3 regions of the Thermovenabulum sp. genome follow, and region 3 is predicted to be linked to each of the others. Evidence: riboswitches for the same ligand, from Rfam matches in the RefSeq annotation. Region 3 holds a riboswitch; each other region holds the start of a gene.
What was found. A riboswitch is a leader RNA that binds a small molecule or an ion and turns the genes downstream of it on or off. The one in region 3 is predicted to bind cobalamin.
Positions count from the first base shown of each region.

Region 1 (2,268 bases), on a different contig from region 3:
TCGTGCTATAGACCATACGAGAAATACTGCAAAAAGAGCACCAAGAAAAGAAAAAAAAGGGGTCGCGTTCATTCCCAGAAAATTCATACCTTGAAAATACAAAATAGCCAACGAAGCCCCTAAGGACGCTCCCGATGACGCCCCAATCACGTAAGGATCGGTTAAAGGGTTCCTGAACATTCCCTGATAAATTACTCCTGCACAGGAAAGTTCAGCCCCCACAAGAAAAGAAAGTATTATCCTGGGAAGCCTGAAATTAAGTATTATAACTTTTTCCGCAAAAGTAAAGTTATATTCTCTTTTAGTAAATAAAGATAACAGGATAAGGGGTATCTTTTTTTCCGGTATATAAAAGGCACCCATGCTTATGGAAATTACGCTTCCCAGGAAAATTAATAATAATAGTAGAAAATATATATACTTTTTCGATATTTTACGGAACATCTTCCCCTCCGGTACTTATTTAAAAATCTCTGGATGTATTATTTTTGCAAATTGTTCCAACCCATCCACTAATCTCGGTGTTGGTCTTTGTATAATATTTTCATCCACGTAAAATACCTTGTCATTTTTAACTGCATTGATATTGCTCCAACCGGGTCTTTTAACAATATCTTCTTTTGTCTGTTCATTTGTACCGTTAGTACCGTGATGAGAAAATATTATAATATCAGGGTTCTTGGCTATTATTACTTCCTGTCCATAAACAGGATAAGGCTTATCCGAATCGCTTGCAATATTTTTCCCACCTGCTTTGGTTATAAGGTCATCCACAAAAGTCCCCGGCCCGACAGTGGTAATGGGTGAAGGCCATAATTCGTAAAATACTGTAGGTTTTTTATCTTCAGGTAAAGATGAAACTTTTTCTTTTACGGCATCTATTCTCTTTTTCAGAGAATCTACAAGTTCAATAGCATTCTTTTCTCTTCCGGTGGCTTTCCCTACGAGAATCAAGCTATCAAGCATGTCTTCGAGATTTTTCGGTTCCAGCACTATTACCGGTATTTTCAATTCTTCTAATCTTTTCACAGGCTTTTCATGCATGGTTGTGGCAAGTACAAGATCCGGATTTAGTGATATTATTTTTTCAATATTAGGATTTGAAAAATCTCCTATTTTCTCTTTACTTTTCGCTTCTTCGGGATAATCACAATAGTTTGTAACACCTACAACCTTATCGCCTAAACCCAAGGCAAATAATATTTCCGTATTGCTGGGCGATAAAGAAATTATCCTTAAGGGTTCCTTTTCGATCTTAACCTCCCTGCCAAGGCTGTCTTTTAACGTTACGGGAAAAGGCCCATTATTAGAATTTAAATTTTGTGAATTATTATTGCTGTTTTTGCTACAACCGGACAAAGCAACTACAATAATTGCTGCAACCAACAAAATTGTTAAGAGATTTTTGGTAATTATTTTGTTTTTCACGTTCTTCCTCCTATCTTATTGACATATTATTCAATTTATTATTGATTCAACCTTGAAAAATTACTTTTTTCTGTAACTAAAAAAAACCCAACCTTTCGGGAAGGAAAAGTTGGGTTTTTCTCCACTCATAAATGTACTCCCCCTTTCTTCCGAAGGTTCAGTACAAAACTTCAGGCAGGTCTCCTGGCTCCCGGTTCATCTTTCCTGCGCCTTCCCGGGGCATAACTCCCCAGTGGCAAACTGCAGTACATCACCGGTTACAGTGGCGGGACCGCTCAGGATTTTCACCTGATTCCCTTTTAAGCAATCTGCACCTGAAGCTGTATTCCTATTTATTTTATTCTAAAAACTATTATAAGTTAATTCCCTTTTTATTACAAGTTTCTTTTATTAGTAACCTGATTTCCTCAGGATTATCCATTAAAAGTACTTTTTCCGCCAGTTCTTTTGCTTCATCGTATTTAAAGGATCTTATTATCTTTTTGGCAAAAGGTATTGAAGTAGCGCTCATAGAAAATTCGTCAAGCCCCAAACCCAAAAGAAGCGGTACTGCCAGGGGTTCTCCTGCCATTTCCCCGCACATTCCCGTCCACTTTCCTTCCCTGTGCGAGGCATCAATGACATTCTTTATAAGCCTTATTATAGCAGGATTAAAGGGTTCATAAAGATAGGCAATTTTTTCGTTCATTCGGTCTACTGCCAATGTATACTGAATAAGGTCATTGGTCCCAATACTGAAAAAGTCCACTTCCTTTGCAAGAATATCCGCACACACTGCAGCAGAAGGAATTTCTACCATTATGCCTACTTCTATATTTTCATCGAAGGCTACTTTTTCCT
Region 1 is NZ_JBNARB010000010.1:29,714-31,981, forward strand. Features, by position in the region: gene ACPLOV_RS06605 (FecCD family ABC transporter permease) at 1-444, opposite strand, end outside; gene ACPLOV_RS06610 (ABC transporter substrate-binding protein) at 460-1,428, opposite strand; cobalamin riboswitch at 1,585-1,761, opposite strand; gene ptsP (phosphoenolpyruvate--protein phosphotransferase) at 1,781-2,268, opposite strand, start outside.
Region 1: another riboswitch for cobalamin. It lies ahead of ACPLOV_RS06610 (ABC transporter substrate-binding protein); the one in region 3 lies ahead of ACPLOV_RS00950 (kinase).

Region 2 (2,268 bases), on a different contig from region 3:
TTATTCTTTAAAAAAATTAAATTAAACGCAAAATATTTTTGCATTGCGCAAAATTTAATTGCATTTTTCCATGCAGACAAACATTTTATTTACTTTTTTAATAAAATTTTTATAATTTGTTTTTATTTTCATCACAAAATCATCATAAATTAGGTCTATACTAATAATGACAAACAAAAAAAGGAGGGATTCCCTTGAAGAAAAAACTGCTTGTAATGGGGATTCTATTGGTTTTCGTCCTGAGCGCTGCTTCCTTAGCATATGCATTCCCCGGATATGGACCGGGCAAAGGTCAGGCTCTGAAGGACCTGAATCTCACCGATGAACAGATTAAAAAAATAACGGACATTAGAACTCAATACTTTGACAAAATGCTATTTCTTCGAAATGAAATGGCCAAATTGAATTTTGAGCTTAGAAATCTTTACCTGCAAAATAACCCGGATCAGAAATTAATTGACGATAAGATAGCAAAAATTAATGAGCTCAAGGATAAAATGCTTTCTTTAAAACAGGAAGAATTTGAAAAAATAAAAGGAGTTTTAACTGCACAGCAGCTTTCAAAGCTTCAAAACCAGCAAGGCCTACCCGGGGGAATTAGAGGAAAAGCCGGAAAAGGTTTTGGAGTAAAAGGTTTCGGTCGCGGTTTTTGTCCATTATATTAACCTTTAATTTTTATGCCCTTCGGGGCTTTTTTTATTTTCTTTTTTAATTGACTTTTGAGTTTTATTTTAATATAATTTTTTTGAAAAATTATTTTTTTGAAAATTAAAATAGCACAGCTTTAAGGTGCCCCTTTGTGGGGAGAATAGGGAAGTCCGGTGAGATTCCGGCGCGGACCCGCCACTGTAAGGGGGATGTTCCTTACAAAAAGCCACTGGAAAAACCGGGAAGGCGTAAGGAAAAATGAACCCGAGCCAGGAGACCTGCCTTAAAGCAGTACCGGTGGATGATGGCAAAGTCCACGGTCTAATAAATTAGACTGTGGACTTTTTATTTTTGAGTTCAAAAATGTAATTTAAAATTATAACGGAGGTGCTTTTTATGTCGGATAATGTCAGAAAAGTAATTTACATGGCCTTATTTATTGCATTAAGCTACCTGGGGGCAAATATTAAAATGTTAAGCCCAACGGGCACCGTAGCCTTAGATTCCATGCCCGGCTTTTTAGCAGCTCTGGTAATTGGCCCCGTTAGCGGAGCCTTCTGTGCGTTTTTGGGGCATATATTTACCAGCCTTCTTTCTGGCTTTCCCCTCACCTTTCCGTTACACCTTTTGATAGGGGTAGAAATGGGTATTTTTGCCTATATCTTTGGAAAGGTATATAAGAAAAACAGCTTAATCGGCGATGCAGTATGCATATTGCTAAACGGAATCATCGCACCTGCCAGTTTTATCCCCCTTAAAGGATTCGGGATTCCTTTCTTTTTAGCTATGGTATTACCCCTGCTTTTTGCATCATTTATAAATATCATTCTTGCCGATTTAGTGTTCAGAGGATTAAAAAAGCTGTCGGGTGATAAAAATGTCTTCTGAACTTTTTAACCAGATAAAAACTTATAGAGACGTTTCTTTAATAAAACTGCGGGACCGCACGCTTCTTGTCATAGCCTGCGATTCCGCGGGGGGGATTGGGGAAAAAGAGATGGATGCTGTAAAGGTATCCCCCTACATACTTGGAAGATTCACTTCCAGGGTTTCTTTAATGGAGATAATCTCAATTAATGCTCACCCTATCTCATTAAGCATCACCATTTGCGCGGAGCCCCATCCCACGGGGGACCTTATTCTCAATGGAATTAAAGACGAACTAAAAGAGATTGGATTACAGGATATTTCCTTTACCATCAGCACGGAAAAAAATATTAAAACCGTACAAACCGGTTTGGGTGTTACATGCATAGGTCTTTGTAAAAATGATAACCTTCTTCTGGGAAAGGTTCAAAAGGGTGATAAAATATACATTGCCGGTATACCAAAAATAGGCAAAGAGGTCAATTTAAATGACCCGGAAATTTTCGACTTAAAAACACTGTTAAAACTTAAAGAATTAAAAAACGTAAAAGAAATAATTCCGGTTGGTTCAAAGGGGGTTCTGGGAGAGTTAGAAAACTTTTCTATTTGCAATTCCCTTAAATATAAGCTTTTTAATCCATTACCAATTGATATAAAAAAGTCCGCCGGACCTTCCACCTGTGCTATAATTTTTTCTACGGACACGCTGAAATCCGAGTTTCGAGTGCCCCTTTACCTCATAGGTGAAATAGA
Region 2 is NZ_JBNARB010000018.1:33,733-36,000, reverse strand. Features, by position in the region: gene ACPLOV_RS09200 (Spy/CpxP family protein refolding chaperone) at 195-665, shown strand; cobalamin riboswitch at 771-948, shown strand; gene ACPLOV_RS09195 (ECF transporter S component) at 1,045-1,536, shown strand; gene ACPLOV_RS09190 (alpha-ribazole kinase) at 1,526-2,268, shown strand, end outside.
Region 2: another riboswitch for cobalamin. It lies ahead of ACPLOV_RS09195 (ECF transporter S component); the one in region 3 lies ahead of ACPLOV_RS00950 (kinase).

Region 3 (2,268 bases):
AAAAGCGTACCCTTGTCAGCGTATTTAAAAAGTCCCTGCTTTCCCCCTTTTTCGCTCCGGTAAAGGCCCCTTCGTCATATCCAAAAAGTTCGCTCTCAAGGAGTGTATCGGGAATTGCAGCACAATTTACCGCTACAAAAGGCTTGTTCCTCCTTGGGCTTGCCATGTGAATTGACCGTGCAAAAAGTTCTTTGCCCGTTCCGCTTTCTCCGCGGATCAGGACGGTTGAATTCCCTTTTGCTGCTATTTTGGCTATTTCCTTTATCTTTTTTATCTTTTCACTTTCACCGAGGATTTCGTCAAAGGTTGTCATAGCCGGCTGGGTAAAAGAATACACCAGTTCCATTACGCTTTCTATATCTTGAAGGGAAGCCACAACCCCCACCGGGTTTCCTTCTTGATCGAGAATGGGTCGACCTGAAGTTATATAATGGCTTTTTACTCTTTCGCTGTTCAATACTATCTCCACATTATCGTAGCTTACGCCGGTTTTTAAAGTGTTTAACATTGGGATATCGGGTGCTAATATCTCGGCAACGGGTTTTCCTATGGCATCCTGGCCTTTTATCTTTAATATTTTCTCTGCTGCCGGGTTAAGAGCCGTAATTATGCCATTTTTATCTATGGCTATTATGCCTTCAACGGTAGCATCCAAAACAGCTTTGATTTCTTTTTCTTTTTTCTCCTGGGGCATCATCTTTATTCTTTCAACTTCTATTACATCTTTTTCCTTCATCAATTCATTTTTTAAAAAATCAAAAGAAAGTCCTTTTAAATTTTCAATTTTTATGCATGCATAACCGGGGCCGACTTCCATGGCTCTTAAATTTATATTGTATTTGCATAAAATTTTCAAAATATCCAGGGCCATTCCCACTCTATCCCGGGTTTTAACCATAAAACAAATCGATTCGTTCATTTGCATCACCTCTTTAATTTTATAAAAATTTATAAAAAATTTCTATAAAAACCGATTGGAAACTAATTGTTAAATTGTTGAAAAATACAAATATTTTATATTATAATAAAAGAAATACCGAATAAAAGGTTGCTCAAGGGTGCTAAAAGCTTAAAAGGGAAAGCGGTGAAAACCCGCTGCAGCCCCCGCTACTGTATACGGCGACGAATCCGAACCCCACTGGGAAACCGGGAAGGGCGGAGGAGGTTGACCCGTGAGCCAGGATACCTGCCCTTGAGGAATGCCGGTCCTTCGGAGGGAAGGAAAGGCATGGGTAAGTATGCTGTACCCCTGCCGAAGGCAGGGGTTATTAATTTTTATAAAGGGGGATAGGATGGTTGTAAGTTTTTTTTACCCGGGAAGCGCAGGGGAAATTTTACAGGGAAAAGTGGAGGGGAGGGACGTACTGGTTTCTTTTCCCGTAAATTTATATACCCGTGTTGAAATATTCGAAGGAGAGTTTAATGATAGGGAGGTAAAAGATTACGTTAAATCTTATAAGTTTTTTAAAAACATTTTAAAAAGGTGGGGAATGGATAGGGAAAAAAATCTTTGCTTTAAAATAAATTCAAAAATACCTAAGGGAAAGGGATTTGCGAGCAGTACGGCTGATTTATGTGCTCTGTACCACTGCCTCGTAAGATATTTTAAAAGGAAATTTGATATAACGGAATTAGTAGAAGAAGCTTTGAGAATAGAGCCTACGGACAGCATTGTATTTAACAGGGCAACCCTTTTTGATTATAAAAACGGGAAATATTATAAAATTTTGGGTGATTATATAAAATTTTACATATATGTATTCGAAGGAAAAGAGGAAGTGGATACAATAAAGTTTAATTTATCGGTTAAAGAACCCTTAGCTGAAGTTGATGACCTGGTACCGGTATTAATTCGGGGAATTGTGGAAAAAGATATTCGAAAAATTTCTCTGGTATCGACGGAGAGTATAAAAAGAAATCAAAAAAGGCTATATTACCCCATTCTTCAGGAAGTAGTAAGTATAATGAAAAAAACGGGAGGTCTTGGGATTATTGGCGGGCACAGCGGTAATTTTCTCGGAATTATATATGACCGGAAATTAGATTTTGATATAAAAATCGAAGGTTTTAAGAGTTACTGGGTAAATACTCTATCCAGAATCTATTAATAAAATAATTAAAGGAGTTGTTTATATGCGCATAATGGTTCAGGGAACTTCATCTTCCTGCGGCAAAAGCCTGGTTACAACTGCCCTGTGCCGGATTTTTGCCGAGGATGGTTACAGGGTATGTCCGTTTAAATCTCAGAACATGGCATTAAATTCTTAT
Region 3 is NZ_JBNARB010000001.1:200,396-202,663, forward strand. Features, by position in the region: gene ACPLOV_RS00940 (sigma 54-interacting transcriptional regulator) at 1-919, opposite strand, end outside; cobalamin riboswitch at 1,040-1,208, shown strand; gene ACPLOV_RS00945 (hypothetical protein) at 1,166-1,291, shown strand; gene ACPLOV_RS00950 (kinase) at 1,293-2,108, shown strand; gene ACPLOV_RS00955 (cobyric acid synthase) at 2,134-2,268, shown strand, end outside.